DNA from 2 places in the Arthrobacter sp. NEB 688 genome. Region 2 is predicted to be linked to the other one. Evidence: predicted binding sites of a transcription regulator. Region 2 holds the regulator's gene; the other holds the start of a gene.

Region 1 (7,634 bases), 910 kb from region 2:
CGGCGCCACGGTGCTCGGCGTCGACCCGGCGCGCTGCGTCTACGTCGGGGACGCGACGGTCGACGTGCAGGCGGCGCAGGCCGCGGGGATGGCCGCCGTGGCCGTCACGTGGGGCGCCGGCGACCGTGCAGCGCTCGCGGCCCAGGGCCCGACGGCCCTCGTCGACGAGGTCGCCGACCTGCAGGCGCTCCTGCTCGGGCTGCGCGCCTCCTAGACTCCCGCCCGTGCACCCCACCACCCCGTACTCCCCGAACGCCCACGAGGAGCTCGCGACCCTCCTCGACGCCGTCACCGCGTACGCCGAGGAGCGCATCCGGATGGAGCCGCCGCTCGACCGCGTGCGGACCCAGGAGGACCTCGACGCGACGCTCGGCCGCACCGTCACGGCCCACGGGCTCGGCGGCTCCGAGGCGATGCGCATCTTCGCCGACGAGCTCGCGCCCGCGTGCCTCTCGGTCGACCACCCGCGCTACCTCTCCTTCATCCCGTGCGCGCCGAGCGACGCCTCGGTCGTCTTCGACCTCGTCGTCGGTGCCTCGTCGATCTACGCCGGGTCCTGGCTCGAGGGCTCGGGCGCGGTCTGGGCCGAGAACCAGGCGCTGCGCTGGATCGCCGACCTCGTCGGGCTGCCGGAGGGCGCCGGTGGCGTCTTCGTCCCCGGCGGCACCATCGGCAACCTGTCGGCGCTCGTCGCGGCGCGCGCCACCGCCCGCCACCGCGCGGCCGCCGGCGACCGCCCCTGGCGCGTCGCGGCCACCGCGGGCGCGCACAGCTCCATCGCGTCGGCCTGCGAGGTGATGGACGCCGAGCTCGTCGGCGTGCCGGCCGACGACGCCGGCCGGCTCACCGGACCGGCGCTGCGCCGGGCCATCGAGGAGCACGGCCCCGAGACCTTCTTCGCCGTCGTCGCGACCTGCGGCACGACCAATTTCGGCATCGTCGACGACCTCGCGTCGGTGGCCGAGGTGTGCCGCGAGCACGGCATCTGGTTCCACGTCGACGGCGCGTACGGCGGGGCCGGGCTCGCCGCCCCGTCGGTGCGCGAGCTCTACGCGGGCATCGAGCACTGCGACTCCTTCATCGTCGACCCGCACAAGTGGCTCTTCGCGCCCTTCGACTGCTGTGCGTTGCTCTACCGCGAGCCGGCGCTCGCCCGCGCCGCGCACACCCAGAAGGCCGGCTACCTCGACGTCCTCACCGAGGCCCCCGACTGGAACCCCACCGACTACTCCGTCGGCCTGACCCGGCGGGCGCGCGGCCTGCCGTTCTGGTTCTCCCTCGTCGTCAACGGCACCGACGCCTACACGGCCGCCGTCGAGCGCACGCTGGACGTCGCCCGGTACGCCGAGGCCGAGGTCGCCCGCCGCCCCGAGCTCGAGCTGGTCCGCGATCGCGACCTGTCGGTGGTCGTCTTCCGGCGCCTCGGCTGGTCGCCCGCCGACTACCAGGCCTGGTCGGACCGGATGCTCGCCGACGAGTTCGCCTTCGTCGTGCCGACGACGCACGACGGCGAGACGCTGGCCCGCTTCGCGATCGTCAACCCCGCGACGACGGAGGACGACATCCGGGACATCCTCGACACGATGGCCTGAGCCGGCCCGACCGCACCCGGCGCGGCTGCTGGGGGGCGTGGGTCGTGTGTGACGGGTGAGCTGACCGCCGCGCGAGGTGTCCAGCCGACACGCCGCAGGACGCGCCGAGCGGAATGACACGGGTGTCATTCCGCGGCTAGAGTGAGGCCCGAAGCCACACGCGACGAAGGGTCGAGAACACACCGTGAGTGCCGCCTCCGAACAGGTCACCCCTGCCGTCAGCGTCTCGGACCTCTCCGAGCGCGACCGTGAGGTGCTCGCCTTCGAGCGGCAGTGGTGGAAGTACGCCGGCTCCAAGGAGACCGCCATCAAGGAGCTCTTCGACATGAGCTCGACGCGGTACTACCAGGTGCTCAACGGCCTCATCGACAACCCGGTGGCCCTCGCCCACGACCCGATGCTCGTCAAGCGGCTGCGCCGCCTGCGCGCGAGCCGCCAGCGCGCCCGCTCGGCCCGACGCCTCGGCATGGAGCCCTGAGCCGGGGAGCCCCCAGAACCAGAGATGCCCGTCCGTGAGGGAAGCCGGACGGGCATCTCTGCTGTCCGGGCCCCTCCGAGCCGCCCCACCCCACGGGTCGAACGAACAGGACACGCCGCGTGCGTGGTGGCGCAGGCGGCGTGTCCTGTTCGCTCGACGGGGTGGACCCGCGGGGGGAGGGGTCAGGGGAGGTCGGGGTCGGGGAACTCGACCGGCCAGCCCTTCTTGGCCAGCTGGTCGCGCACCCGGCGCAGGTCCTTGTCGCTGGGGTCGGCGTGCGTGTACTCGGTGATGGCCGCCGCGATGTCCGACGGGCCGGCCGGGCTGACGTCCGCGCGCCGCAGGGCCTTGGCGACCTTCTTGACCTCGGAGCGGGTCAGCCGGCGCTCGAGCAGCGCGAGCAGCGGCACGTAGTCGTGCTCGGGCACGCCGCCCGGGTAGCCCTCGCGCAGCCAGTTGACGATGCGGGCGAGCGGGCTGCCCTCGCGCGGCGGGGCCTCGTCCTCCTCCTCGTCCATGCCGCCGAGCGGCCAGCCGCCGAGGACGAGCTTGGCCGAGACCTGGCGGACCTGCTCGTCCTCGGGGACGAGGGCGCGCACGGCGCGGCGGGAGAGGACCTTCTCGGCGGCCAGCTTGCGCAGCACGTCGTGCGCCGCGTGGGTGCCGAGCTGCTCCTGGAGGACCGCTCCGAGGGCGGCCGCCTCGGCGTCGGGGACGCCGTCGGGGAAACCGGCCCGGATGTGGGCGATCACCGAGTGCGACAGCTGCGGCATGGCGGGACTCACTTCTTGTCGACGATGGTCGGGAGGACGTGCTCGAAGCTCACGGCCTTCCCGAAGCCGCTCGCGACGATGAGCACGAGGCCGAGCACGACCCCGCCGAGGATGACCGCGACGAGCAGCCCGGCGAGCAGCCGGCCGAGCGACGAGTACCGCACGCTACCGTCCGGTGCCTCCTCGGCGCCGACGACGAGCGCGCGCATGGCGAGGGCGTAGATCACGGGCAGGCCGGCCCCGAAGAGGAGGCCGACGACGAGGACGTCGGCGGCGCCCTGGAGGGCGAGCTGGAGGCTGCGCATGGTGGTCGGTCCTCTCCGTCAGCGGGTGGGGGTCTTGGTGGGGGCGGGGGCGGCCGGGGTGGGCTCGCCGCCGGCGGCGCCCCACTCCTCGGTGACGTTGTGGGCCCCGACGTGCTCCCGCTTCGAGCGCAGGTACATGAAGAGCGAGGCGGCGCAGAGGATCGCGAAGACGAGCAGCGCACCGGGCGCGCCGCCGAGCGTGTGGCCGACCCACCACATGAGCGCGCCCATCCCGGCGGCGATGGGGAAGGTCAGCGCCCACGCGACGACCATCCGGCCGGCCGTCGACCAGCGCACGTGCGTGCCGCGCCCGAGCCCGCCACCGAGGACGGAGCCGGTCGCGACGTGGGTCGTCGAGAGGGCGAACCCGAGGTGGCTCGAGGCGAGGAGCACCGCCGCCGTCGCGCCGTCGCTCGAGAGGCCCTGGCGCGGCGTGATGTCGACCAGGCCCTTGCCGAGGGTGCGGATGATCCGCCAGCCGCCGATGTAGGTGCCGAGGGCGATGGCCGTCGCGGCGCTCACCTTGACCCAGATCGGCACGGCGTCGGTGCGGTCCCAGTGGCCGCTCGCGATGAGGGCGAGGGTCATGACGCCCATCGTCTTCTGTGCGTCGTTGGTGCCGTGCGCGAGCGAGACGAGGGAGGCGCTGCCGATCTGGCCCCAGCGGAAGTAGCGCTCGTTGAGCCGGTCCATGACCGAGGCGGTGATGCGGTGCACGAGCCAGCAGCCGATGAACGCGACGGCGAGCGCGACGGCGGGGGAGAGCAGCGAGGGCAGGAGGATCTTGCCGACGACGCCGTCGAGCTTGGTGCCGTCGCCGGTCCACTTGACGCCCGCGAGGCCGAGGCCCGCGGCGCCGGCGCCGGTCAGGCCGCCGAGCAGGGCGTGCGAGGAGCTCGAGGGCAGGCCGAGCAGCCAGGTGAAGAGGTTCCAGACGATGCCGCCGACGAGGCCGGCGAGCACGATGAGCAGCAGCGCCTCACCGCCACCGGTCAGGAGCTCGGGCCGTGGGGCGCCGCTCTTGTCCTGGATCTTGATGACGGCGTTCGACACGGTGAGGGCGACCTCGACGGACAGGAAGGCGCCGACGAGGTTGAGCACCGCGCTGAGGCCGACCGCCACCTTGGGCGCGAGGGCCCCGGTGGAGATCGACGCCGCCATCGCGTTGGCCGTGTCGTGGAAGCCGTTCGTGAAGTCGAAGGCCAGGGCCGTCACGATGACGAGCACGAGGATGAGGGTCGCTGCGTCCACGAGGCACCAGTCTGGGGCGGCAACCCTCGCTTCACCAAGACGGGGGTCGTCGTTCACCCGCTGTTCATCCGGCGCATGGGGCCGGTGCGGCGCACGGGGCGTGCGGGGCGCGCCGGGCGGCCGTCTTTGTCAGGATGGGGGGATGAGCGACCTGGACTGGAGCACCCCGGACGGACTCGCGGCGATCCGCGCGCACCTCGTGGACCGCATCGACGGCTGGCGGGAGCCCGCGGCGCACGCGGTGGGCCTGTCGCCGGCGTCCTCGACCCCGGACTGGGTCTTCCCGCACGTCACGGCCACCCCCGGCGGGCGCCCGGCCCTCGCGACGGTCGTCCTCGCGACGGTGCTCGGCCACGACGGCTCGACGGCCACCCTGCCGCTCTCGCGCTCCGACCTCGAGGCCGCGGTCGAGTCGCTCGCGCCCGCCGAGGCCTGCACCGACCTGCCGCACCCGAACCTCGCCGCGTGGCGCGAGGTGCTCCACGAGCTGGACGGCAACCCGGCGCGCGAGGCGGTCGCGGTCTTCGTCGCCGACCTCGGCGACCCGGTCGCCTCCGAGGCGGATGCCTCCCTGCGCGTCCACGTCGAGGGCGTCGACCCGGCGCTCTGAGCCGGTCCGCCGGAGTCGGTGCCCCTCAGGCAGCGTTTGCACTCTCCGGGTGAGAGTGCCAATAATGGCCATTAGCACTCTCACCATGAGAGTGACAGAACAGACCGGTCCGGTGAGGGCAGGTGCGCCGACGGTGACGTGAGCCGCGGCCCCGGCCCGTCCGTCGCGGGCACCGCCCGGTCCCACCAACGTTTCGCGTGGGAGGAACCACCCGAATGGCCAAGATCATCGCATTCGATGAGGAGGCGCGCCGCGGTCTCGAGCGAGGGATGAACATCCTCGCCGACGCCGTCAAGGTGACGCTCGGTCCGAAGGGCCGCAACGTCGTCCTGGAGAAGAAGTGGGGCGCCCCCACCATCACCAACGACGGTGTCTCGATCGCCAAGGAGATCGAGCTCGACGACCCGTACGAGAAGATCGGCGCGGAGCTCGTCAAGGAGGTCGCCAAGAAGACCGACGACGTCGCCGGTGACGGCACGACGACGGCCACCGTCCTCGCCCAGGCGCTCGTCCGCGAGGGCCTGCGCAACGTCGCCGCCGGGGCCAACCCGATGGCGCTCAAGCGCGGCATCGAGAAGGCCGTGCGCGCCGTCTCCGACGAGCTCCTGGCCAACGCCAAGGACGTCGAGACCAAGGAGCAGATCGCGGCCACCGCCTCGATCTCCGCCGCTGACCCCCAGATCGGCGAGATGATCGCCGAGGCCATGGACAAGGTCGGCAAGGAAGGCGTCATCACCGTCGAGGAGAGCAACACCTTCGGCCTCGAGCTCGAGCTCACCGAGGGCATGCGCTTCGACAAGGGCTACATCAGCCACTACTTCGTCACCGACACCGAGCGCATGGAGGCCGTGCTCGAGGACCCCTACGTCCTCATCGCGAACTCCAAGATCGGGTCGATCAAGGACCTGCTGCCCCTCCTCGAGAAGGTCATGCAGTCCGGCAAGCCGCTCCTCGTCATCTCCGAGGACGTCGACGGCGAGGCCCTGAGCACGCTCGTGGTCAACAAGATCCGCGGCACCTTCAAGTCCGTCGCCGTCAAGGCCCCGGGCTTCGGTGACCGTCGCAAGGCCATGCTCGGCGACATCGCCATCCTCACCGGTGGCCAGGTCATCTCCGAGGAGGTCGGGCTCAAGCTCGACACCGCGGACCTCTCGCTCCTCGGCCGCGCCCGCAAGGTCGTCGTCACCAAGGACGAGACGACGATCGTCGAGGGTGCCGGTGACAACGACCAGATCCAGGGTCGCGTCAACCAGATCCGCGCCGAGATCGAGAAGACCGACTCGGACTACGACCGCGAGAAGCTCCAGGAGCGCCTCGCCAAGCTCGCCGGCGGCGTCGCCGTCATCAAGGCGGGCGCGGCCACCGAGGTCGAGCTCAAGGAGCGCAAGCACCGCATCGAGGACGCCGTGCGCAACGCCAAGGCTGCCGTCGAGGAGGGGATCGTCGCCGGTGGTGGCGTGGCCCTGCTCCAGGCGACCACGGCGGCGTTCGAGAAGCTCGAGGTCGAGGGTGACGAGGCCACCGGCGCGAACATCGTCCGCGTCGCCGCGTCCGCCCCGCTCAAGCAGATCGCGGTCAACGCCGGCCTCGAGGGCGGCGTCGTCTCCGAGAAGGTCTCCAACCTGCCCTCCGGCCACGGCCTCAACGCCGCGACCGGCGAGTACGTCGACCTCATCGCCGCGGGCATCATCGACCCGGCGAAGGTCACCCGCTCGGCGCTGCAGAACGCGGCGTCCATCGCGGCGCTGTTCCTCACCACCGAGGCGGTCATCGCCGACAAGCCCGAGAAGTCGGCCCCGGCGATGCCGGGTGGCGACGAGATGGGCGGCATGGGCTTCTGAGCCCCTGACGCACCACGGGTCACGACCGACGGGCGGTCCTCCTCACGGAGGGCCGCCCGTCGGCGTTCCGGCGACCGCCGTCCCGGGGTGGGACAGGGGTCGGCTCCGGGTGCTCACCCACAGCCGCCGCCCAGCCTCGGACGGCAGGATGAGGACATGAGCCACCCCGAGCCCGGCGAGGCCCACCCCCTCGTCCTCGGCCCGCTGCTGCGCCACGTCGACGAGGTCTCGGCCACCGTGTGGGTGCGCACCGCCCGCGCCGCGACGGTCACCGTCGTCCGGGACGGTCGGCGCTGGAGTGCGCCGACCTTCCGCGTCCACGGGTCGCACTACGCCCTCGTCGTCTGCGACGGCCTCCTCCCCGGCACCGACGACCCCTACGAGGTGCTCGTCGACGACGAGCGCGTCTGGCCGCTCGAGGGCGCGCCGCCGAGCCGCATCCGCACCCTCGACCCCGCCCGGATGCCCCACTTCGCGTTCGGCTCGTGCCGCACGACCGGGTCGCACGACGACGAGGGCGTGCGGCGCCACGGCGTCGACGCCCTGCGCAGCCTTGCCGTCACGCTGCGCGACGCGCCGGAGGCCGGCTGGCCCGACCTGCTCGTCCTCCTCGGCGACCAGGTCTACGCCGACACGACGCCGCACCCGGAGCTCGAGGCCTTCATGCGGGCCCGGCGCAGCCTCGACGAGCCGCCGTACGAGGAGATCAAGGACTACGCGGAGTACGACGAGCTCTACCGCATCACGTGGGTCGAGCCGGTCATCCGCTGGCTGCTCTCGACCG
Region 2 (7,634 bases):
GCGGCCCGCGCGGCGGCGAGGCGCTGCGCCTCGGCCGCCCGGGGGGCGACGAGCGTCACCGGGGCGCCGTCGACGAGGAAGCCCGGCCCGAGCCGGAACCCCTTCGTCCGGCCGCGGCGGTCCTCGAGGTGCACGACGTGGATGCCGCCGGCCTTCTCGACCCGCACCACCGCACCGACCCAGCCGGTCTCGACGTCCTCGACGACCGTGCCCGGCTCGGCCGGCAGGTCGACCGAGCGTCCCCGCTTCGGGGCGCGCCAGTCGCCGGAGAGCACGTCGGATCCGTACCTGTCCACCACGGCGGCGAGGCTAGTCGCGCGGACGGGCGGGTCGCGGGACCGGCACGCGCGAGGCCCCCTCGGCTTTCGCGCCCGACGGTGCGACGACGTAGCATTGGCACTCGGACGACGAGAGTGCCAGTACCCGCCGCGTCGTCCGCCCGAACCGCCGAGCAGCCCCTGGAGGTGCACCGATGAGCGAGGACCGCCGACTGCGCGTGCTCCGGGCGATCGTCCAGGACTACGTCCACACCTCCGAGCCCGTCGGCTCCAAGGCACTCCTCGAGCGCCACCACCTCGGGGTCTCCGCGGCGACGGTGCGCAACGACATGGCCGCGCTCGAGGAGGACGGCCTCATCGCCGCGCCGCACACGAGCGCCGGCCGCGTCCCCACCGACGCCGGCTACCGGCTGTTCGTCGACCGCCTCTCGCAGATCAAGCCGATGTCGACCGCCGAGCAGCGCGCCATCGCGCACTTCCTCGAGGGCGCGGTCGACCTCGATGACGTCGTCGACCGCACCGTCCGGCTGCTCGCGTCGCTGACCCGCCAGGTCGCCGTCGTGCAGTACCCGTCGCTCTCGCGCTCCTCGGTGCGGCACGTCGAGCTCGTGCCGATCGGCGGCGAGCGGCTGCTCGTCGTCCTCATCACGACGACCGGCCGGGTCGAGCAGCGCGTCATCGAGGTCCCCGGCGACCTCACGACGGAGGACGGCGAGCGCGTGCTGTCGGCGCTGCGCACCGAGCTCAACGCCGCCACGACCGGGCGCACGCTCGCCGACGCCTCGACCGAGCTGGCGGGGGTCACCGAGCGCTTCGAGGCCGACGCGCGACCGGTCGTCCGGGCCGTCGTCGGCGCCCTCGAGGACTCCCTCGTCGAGGAGCGCGAGGAGAGGCTCGTCCTCGCCGGCACCGCCAACCTCGCCCGCGCGGGCGGCGACTTCACGGCGAGCATCGGCCCGGTGCTCGAGGCGCTCGAGGAGCACGTCGTCCTCCTGCGCCTGCTCGGCACCGTCGCGGAGCAGGGCGGCAGCCTCGCGGTCCGCATCGGGCACGAGAACCCCTACGCCGGGCTGCAGTCGACTTCGATGGTGAGCACCGGCTACGGCTCCGGCGCCGACCTCGTCGCCGGTCTCGGCGTCGTCGGCCCGACCCGCATGGACTACCCCTCGACGATGGCAGCCGTCCGCGCCGTCGCCACGTACGTCTCCCGCATCCTCGCCGACTGAGGCGAGCCACCCACCGACCCACGGAGGACCCCCCACCCGTGAACGACTACTACGCCGACCTCGGCGTCGCCCGCGACGCGAGCCCCGAGGACATCAAGCGCGCCTACCGCAAGGCCGCGCGCCGGCTGCACCCGGACGTCAACCCCGGCGCCGAGGCCGAGGAGCAGTTCAAGAAGGTCTCGCAGGCCTACGACGTGCTCTCCGACGCCGACAAGCGCCGCCAGTACGACATGGGCGCCGACCCGTACTCGGGCGGGGCGGCCGGCTTCGGCCAGGGCTTCTCGTTCAGCGACATCATGGACGCGTTCTTCGGCGGCCAGGGCGCCGGGCCGACCGCCGGCCCGCGCTCGCGCACCGCGCGTGGCCAGGACGCCCTCGTCCGCCTCGACATCGACCTCGGCGACGCCGTGTTCGGTGGCGAGAAGGAGCTGACCATCGACACCGCCGTCGGCTGCGGCACCTGCCACGGCGACGGCCGCCAGCCCGGCACCGGCACCCGCACCTGCGACGTCTGCGAGGGCCGCGGCGAGATCCGGCAGGTCCAGCGCAGCTTTCTCGGCCAGGTGATGACGACCCGTCCATGCATGACCTGCCAGGGCTTCGGCCAGATCATCACCGACCCCTGCTACGAGTGCAGCGGCGACGGCCGGGTCCGCACCCGCCGCACGCTGACCCTGCGCGTCCCGGCCGGGGTCGACACCGGCACCCGCATCCAGCTGGCCGGCGAGGGCGAGGTCGGCCCGGGCAACGGCCCGGCCGGCGACCTCTACGTCGAGGTCGCGGTGCGCAAGCACGCGGTCTTCCAGCGGCGGGGCGACGACCTCCACGCGAGCGTCGAGCTGCCGATGACCGCCGCCGCGCTCGGGGCCTCGCTCTCGATGGACACCTTCGACGGCCAGCAGGAGCTCGACATCCGGCGGGGCACGCAGTCCGGCGACACGCTGACGCTGCGCGGCCTCGGGGTCACCCACCTGCGCGGTGGCGGCCGCGGTGACGTCATCGTCCACACGAGCGTGCAGACGCCGACGAAGCTCGACGCCGAGCAGGAGGAGCTGCTGCGGCGGCTCGCGACCCTGCGCGGCGAGGAGCGCCCGCAGGGGAAGATGGCCAACCCCGCCGACGGCGGCCTCTTCGGCAAGCTGCGCGACGCCTTCAAGGCCCGCTGAGGCCGGCCCCGCCGATGACCCTGCCCGTCCACCTCGTGCCCGCCGGGACGCTCGACGCCGTCGCCCCCGGCGGGCTCGTGCGGCTCGACGGCCCCGAGGGTCGGCACGCGGTCGCGGTGCGGCGCACCCGGATCGGTGAGCACCTGGTGCTCGCCGACGGGTCCGGGCGTGCGGTGCGCGGCGAGGTCGTCGAGGTCGGGCGCGACGTGCTCGACCTGCGCGTCGACGAGGTGCTCGACGAGCCCGAGCCCTCGCCGCGGTTCGTCCTCGTGCAGGCCCTGGCCAAGGGCGAGCGCGACGACCAGGCGGTCGAGGCGGCCACGGAGTGCGGCGTCGACGAGGTCGTGCCCTGGCAGGCCGCCCGCAGCATCGTCCAGTGGCGGGGGGAACGCGGCGAGAAGGCCCGGCGCAAGTGGGACGCCGTGCTCGTCGCGGCCACGAAGCAGTCGCGGCGCACCCGTCGCCCGGTGCTCGGCCCGACGGTCACCATCGCGGGCCTCGTCCAGCGCGCCCGCGGCGCCGCGCTCGTCCTCGTCCTGCACGAGGACGCCGGGCTGCCGCTGGCCGGGGTGGCGCTGCCGGACGCCGGCGACGTGCTCGTCGTCGTCGGTCCCGAGGGCGGCATCGCGCCGGAGGAGGTCGCGGCCCTCGAGGCCGTCGGGGCGCGGACGGTGCGGCTGGGCTCGACCGTGCTGCGCGCCTCGAGCGCCGGCCCCGCCGCGCTCGCGGTCCTCAGCGCCGCCGCCCGCTGGCGCTGACCCGTCCGGAGCCGCCTCCGACCCGCTGACGGTCGGGCCCGGGATGCGGCCGGTGTGCATCTTTCGACGCTTTCGACGATTCGTGCACGGGCGGCGGGTCGGCGGTGTGCAACTTTCGACGCTTTCGACGATTGGTGCACGTGCAGCGGGTCGGCGGTGTGCATCGTTCGACACCTTCGACGATTCGTGCACGCTCCCGGCGTCGGGCCTCTTGACGTCGGTTACCATATGCGGCAACCATTGCCGTCATGACGACGGACACGCTGCACCTGACGGGCCTCTTGCGCGCCCTCGCGGACCCGGTCCGCGCGCGGGTCGTCGAGGAGCTGGCCCGCGGGCCGCAGCCCGCCGGCGAGCTGGCCCGGATCGTCGGGGTCAGCGCCCCGACGATGAGCAAGCACCTGCGCACCCTGCTGGCGGCCGGCCTCGTGGCCGACGCCCGGGGGGAGGGCGACGCCCGGCTGCGCGTCTTCCGGCTCGACGGGGGCCCGGTGGACGAGGTGCGCGCGTGGCTGGACCGGGTGCAGACCGGATGGGACGAGCAGCTCGAGGCGTACCGCCGCCACGTGGAGCTGCGCACGACGACGGGAGCGGACGGATGAGCGAGCAGGAGCAGGAGCAGGGCACGACGACCTCGCGGGTGGAGGTGCCGGCGGCGCCGGAGGTGGCGTTCGCCGTCTTCACCGACGAGCTCGACCTCTGGTGGGTGCGGGGGCCGATCAACCACGTCGACGGCGGGCGCCTGCGCACGATGCGGTGCGAGCCGGGGACCGGCGGGCGGCTCCTGGAGGTGTACGACGAGGCGGGCGAGGACGTGCTCGAGCTGGCCCGCATCACGGCGTGGGACCCGGGTCGCCGGCTGGCCTTCGACAGCTCGCTCGACGACGTCTCGACCGAGGTCGTCTTCGAGGCGACCGGCACCGGGACGCTCGTGAGCGTCACCGCCACGCTGCGGCCGGGTGGGCGGGACGCCGGCGGCACGGCCTGGGTCCGCACCGTGCCGAAGTGGTTCGGGCCGTGGGTGGAACGCCGCGGGTCGACCGCCCATGCCGTCCGCGACATCGCCCGCTTCGGGCTGACCGTGCGCTACGCCCGCCCGGCCGCCGCGGCCCGCTGGCTCGCGGACGTGCTGGGCCTCGGGACCCCCGACCCCCTGCCGCAGGAGCCGGACCCGTTGCCGCACACCGCCTACGGTCACCCGTGGCTCGAGCTGCGGTCCGCCGGGACCAGCATCGTCGTCGAGCCGCTGCCCGACGGTGCCACCCTCGACCCCGCGGCCGACCAGCCCTGGATCTACGTCGACGACGTCGTCGTCGAGCAGGCCCGGGTCGCGGCGCGCGGCGGCGACGCGGTGGGCCCGGTGGTCAGCCCGTGGGGCCTGCCGTTCTTCGAGGTCGTGGACCCCGAGGGGCGCAGCTGGCGGGTCGTGCAGGCGCGCCCGACCATGTGAGGCCGGCCGGCGGTGGCTCAGACGACGCAGAGCTCGTTGCCCTCCGGGTCCGCGAGGACGACGTGGTCCAGCGCCCCGTCATGGTGGTGCTCGTCGAGGACCGTGGCGCCGGCCGCGACCAGCCGCCGCACCGCCGACCCGATCGCCTGCTGCCGCTCGTCCGGTGGGCGGTGGCGCCCCCGCTCACCTGCAGGTCCAGGTGCAGGCGGTTCTTCGTCGCCTTGCCTTCGGGCACCCGGAGGAACGACAGCCGGGGGAGGGCGCCCTCCGGGTCGACGAGGAAGGCGCCGTCGTCCCACTCCTCCTCCGGCACGTCGAAGAAGCGGTTCCACTCCTCCCACGAGGCGAACCCCTCGGGTGGGGGCGCGTCCACGTAGCCGAGCGCCTCACGCCAGAACGCGGCCACCCGTGGTGGGTCCGCGCTGTCGACCGCCACCGTCCACCGCACCGTCATGCCGTTCCTCCCGCTCTGTGTGGACCCCCAGTGCAGCAGGCCGCACCGACACCCGCCCCGGCGTCTAGGGTCGCCCCATGAGCGAGACCTCCGAGTGCCTGTTCTGCCGCATCCTCGCGGGGGAGGTCCCGGCCGACGTCGTCGCCGAGACCGACCACTCGCTGGCCTTCCGCGACATCAGCCCGCAGGCGCCGACGCACGCCCTCGTCATCCCTCGTCGGCACGTCCCCGACGTCGGGACCCTCGCCGCCGAGGCCCCCGAGGAGCTCGCCGACGCCGTCTCCCTCGCGCGGCAGGTCGCCGAGGCCGACGGGCTCGAGGGCTTCCGGCTCGTCGCCAACACCGGGGCCGCGGCGCAGCAGACGGTCTTCCACTGCCACCTGCACGTCCTCGGCGGCCGCGAGCTGACCTGGCCCCCCGGCTGACCGGCGCGCATTCCCGCGTGATCCCCGTCGGTCCCGGCCCGTAGACTGGCCCGACGATGTCAGACGCGCAGACCGACGGCCCGGCCACCGACGCCGGCTCCAGCCCCAGCCAACCGCACGTGCCGCTGCACACGGTCACGATCCCCGCCGACGTCCAGATGGTGACGCTCCTCGGGCCCCGTGACGAGATGCTGCGGACGATGGAGCGCCAGTTCCCGCAGGTGCAGGTACACGTGCGCGGCAACGAGTTCCACCTCGCCGGCCCGAGCGCCGACGTCGCGCTCATCGAGCGCTTGCTCGACGAGCTCCTCGACGTCATCGACGGCGGCCAGCCGCTCAACCGCGACGCCGTCGAGCGCTCCATCCAGATGCTCCGCGCGCAGACCAAGGAGCGCCCCGCCGACGTCCTGACGATGAACATCGTCAGCAGCCGCGGGCGCACCATCCGGCCCAAGACGCTCAACCAGAAGCGCTACGTCGAGGCGATCGACGAGAACACGGTCGTCTTCGGCATCGGCCCCGCCGGCACCGGCAAGACCTACCTCGCGATGGCCAAGGCCGTCGCGGCGCTGCAGGCCAAGCAGGTCAACCGCATCATCCTCACCCGACCGGCCGTCGAGGCGGGGGAGCGGCTGGGCTTCCTGCCCGGCACCCTCAACGACAAGATCGACCCCTACCTGCGCCCGCTCTACGACGCGCTGCACGACATGGTCGACCCCGAGTCGATCCCCAAGCTCATGGCCTCGGGCACCGTCGAGGTCGCACCCCTGGCCTACATGCGCGGCCGCGCCCAGCCCCTCGACAGCCGGGTCCACACCCCGGACGGGTTCCGACGGTTCGGGGACCTGCAGGTCGGCGACCTCGTCACCGGCTCCGACGGCCGTCCCACCCCCGTCATCGGCGTCTACCCGCAGGGCCGCAAGGAGGTCTTCCGCGTCACCACGCAGGACGGCGCCTCCACCCTCGCGTGCGGCGAGCACCTCTGGACCGTCCGGACGCCGGACGACAGGCGACACGGCCGCTGGCGCACCGTGCAGACGTCCGAGATGGTCGGTCGGCTGCGCCGGGGCCACGCCCACCGCTTCGAGCTGCCCCTCGTCGACGCCGTCGAGGTCGTGCCCCAAGACGTCCCGATGGACCCGTACGCGCTCGGGCTGCTGCTGGGCGACGGCTGCCTGACGACGTCGACCACCCCGTCGTTCACCACGGCGGACCCCGAGCTCGTTGAGCGCCTGCAGGAGGCCCTCGGCGAGCCGCTGCTCGCCGTCGACGTCACCCGCAAGACCGGCTACGACCACGTCCTGCGCCACCGCGGCCACTCCCGAGGCGGCCTCCGGGTCGCGAACCCGGTCACCGAGGTCGTGCGAGACCTCGGTCTGGCGGGCACGACGTCCCACACGAAGTTCGTCCCGCAGGTCTACCTCGACAACGCGCCGTGGGTGCGGCTCGCGGTGCTCGAGGGGCTGCTCGACTCCGACGGTGGGCCGGTCACCCAGACCGACCGCACCTGCCGGGTGCAGTACTCGACGACCTCGCCCCGCCTGCGCGACGACGTGGTCGCGATCGTGCGCTCCCTCGGTGGGGTGGCGACCTGGCGCGTGCGCCCGGCCGCCGGCCGCACGCCCGGTCTCGCGCAGGGCCGTCCGGTCGAGCACCGGCACGACTCCTACACCGTCGAGCTGCGGCTCCCGGAGGGCTACGTCCCCTTCCGCCTCGGGCGCAAGCGCGACACCTTCCTGCGCCACGGCGGGGGCCGACCGATGCGCTACGTCGAGTCGATCGAGCCGGCCGGCACGGCGGAGACGATGTGCATCCAGGTCGCGGCGGCGGACTCGCTCTACGTGACCGACGACTACCTCGTCACGCACAACACGCTC

Evidence for each region. Region 2 encodes HrcA, which represses chaperone genes, less so after heat shock. Its sites were predicted from a motif close to TTNGCACTCGNNNNNNNCGAGTGCNAA; they were not measured.
Region 1: groL (chaperonin GroEL) is a predicted target of HrcA. The motif match lies at 5,081-5,107, and genes of this name have one in related genera.

Annotation. Positions count from the first base shown of each region.
Region 1 covers NZ_CP053707.1:122,200-129,833, reverse strand. Annotated here, with positions in the region: gene HL663_RS00580 (HAD family hydrolase) at 1-214, shown strand, start outside; gene HL663_RS00575 (pyridoxal phosphate-dependent decarboxylase family protein) at 225-1,592, shown strand; gene HL663_RS00570 (DUF3263 domain-containing protein) at 1,777-2,070, shown strand; gene HL663_RS00565 (DUF3349 domain-containing protein) at 2,253-2,843, opposite strand; gene HL663_RS00560 (hypothetical protein) at 2,852-3,148, opposite strand; gene HL663_RS00555 (inorganic phosphate transporter) at 3,167-4,399, opposite strand; gene HL663_RS00550 (hypothetical protein) at 4,542-5,009, shown strand; gene groL (chaperonin GroEL) at 5,225-6,850, shown strand; gene HL663_RS00540 (alkaline phosphatase D family protein) at 7,007-7,634, shown strand, end outside.
Region 2 covers NZ_CP053707.1:3,286,635-3,294,268, reverse strand. Annotated here, with positions in the region: gene HL663_RS15505 (DUF3097 domain-containing protein) at 1-299, opposite strand, end outside; gene hrcA (heat-inducible transcriptional repressor HrcA) at 473-1,504, shown strand; gene dnaJ (molecular chaperone DnaJ) at 1,543-2,670, shown strand; gene HL663_RS15490 (16S rRNA (uracil(1498)-N(3))-methyltransferase) at 2,685-3,428, shown strand; gene HL663_RS15485 (ArsR/SmtB family transcription factor) at 3,677-4,030, shown strand; gene HL663_RS15480 (bleomycin resistance protein) at 4,027-4,878, shown strand; gene HL663_RS19410 (VOC family protein) at 4,896-5,009, opposite strand; partial or broken gene HL663_RS19405 (VOC family protein) at 5,120-5,332, opposite strand; gene HL663_RS15470 (histidine triad nucleotide-binding protein) at 5,410-5,757, shown strand; partial or broken gene HL663_RS19225 (PhoH family protein) at 5,814-6,545, shown strand; partial or broken gene HL663_RS19475 (hypothetical protein) at 6,534-7,310, shown strand; partial or broken gene HL663_RS19215 (PhoH family protein) at 7,626-7,634, shown strand, end outside.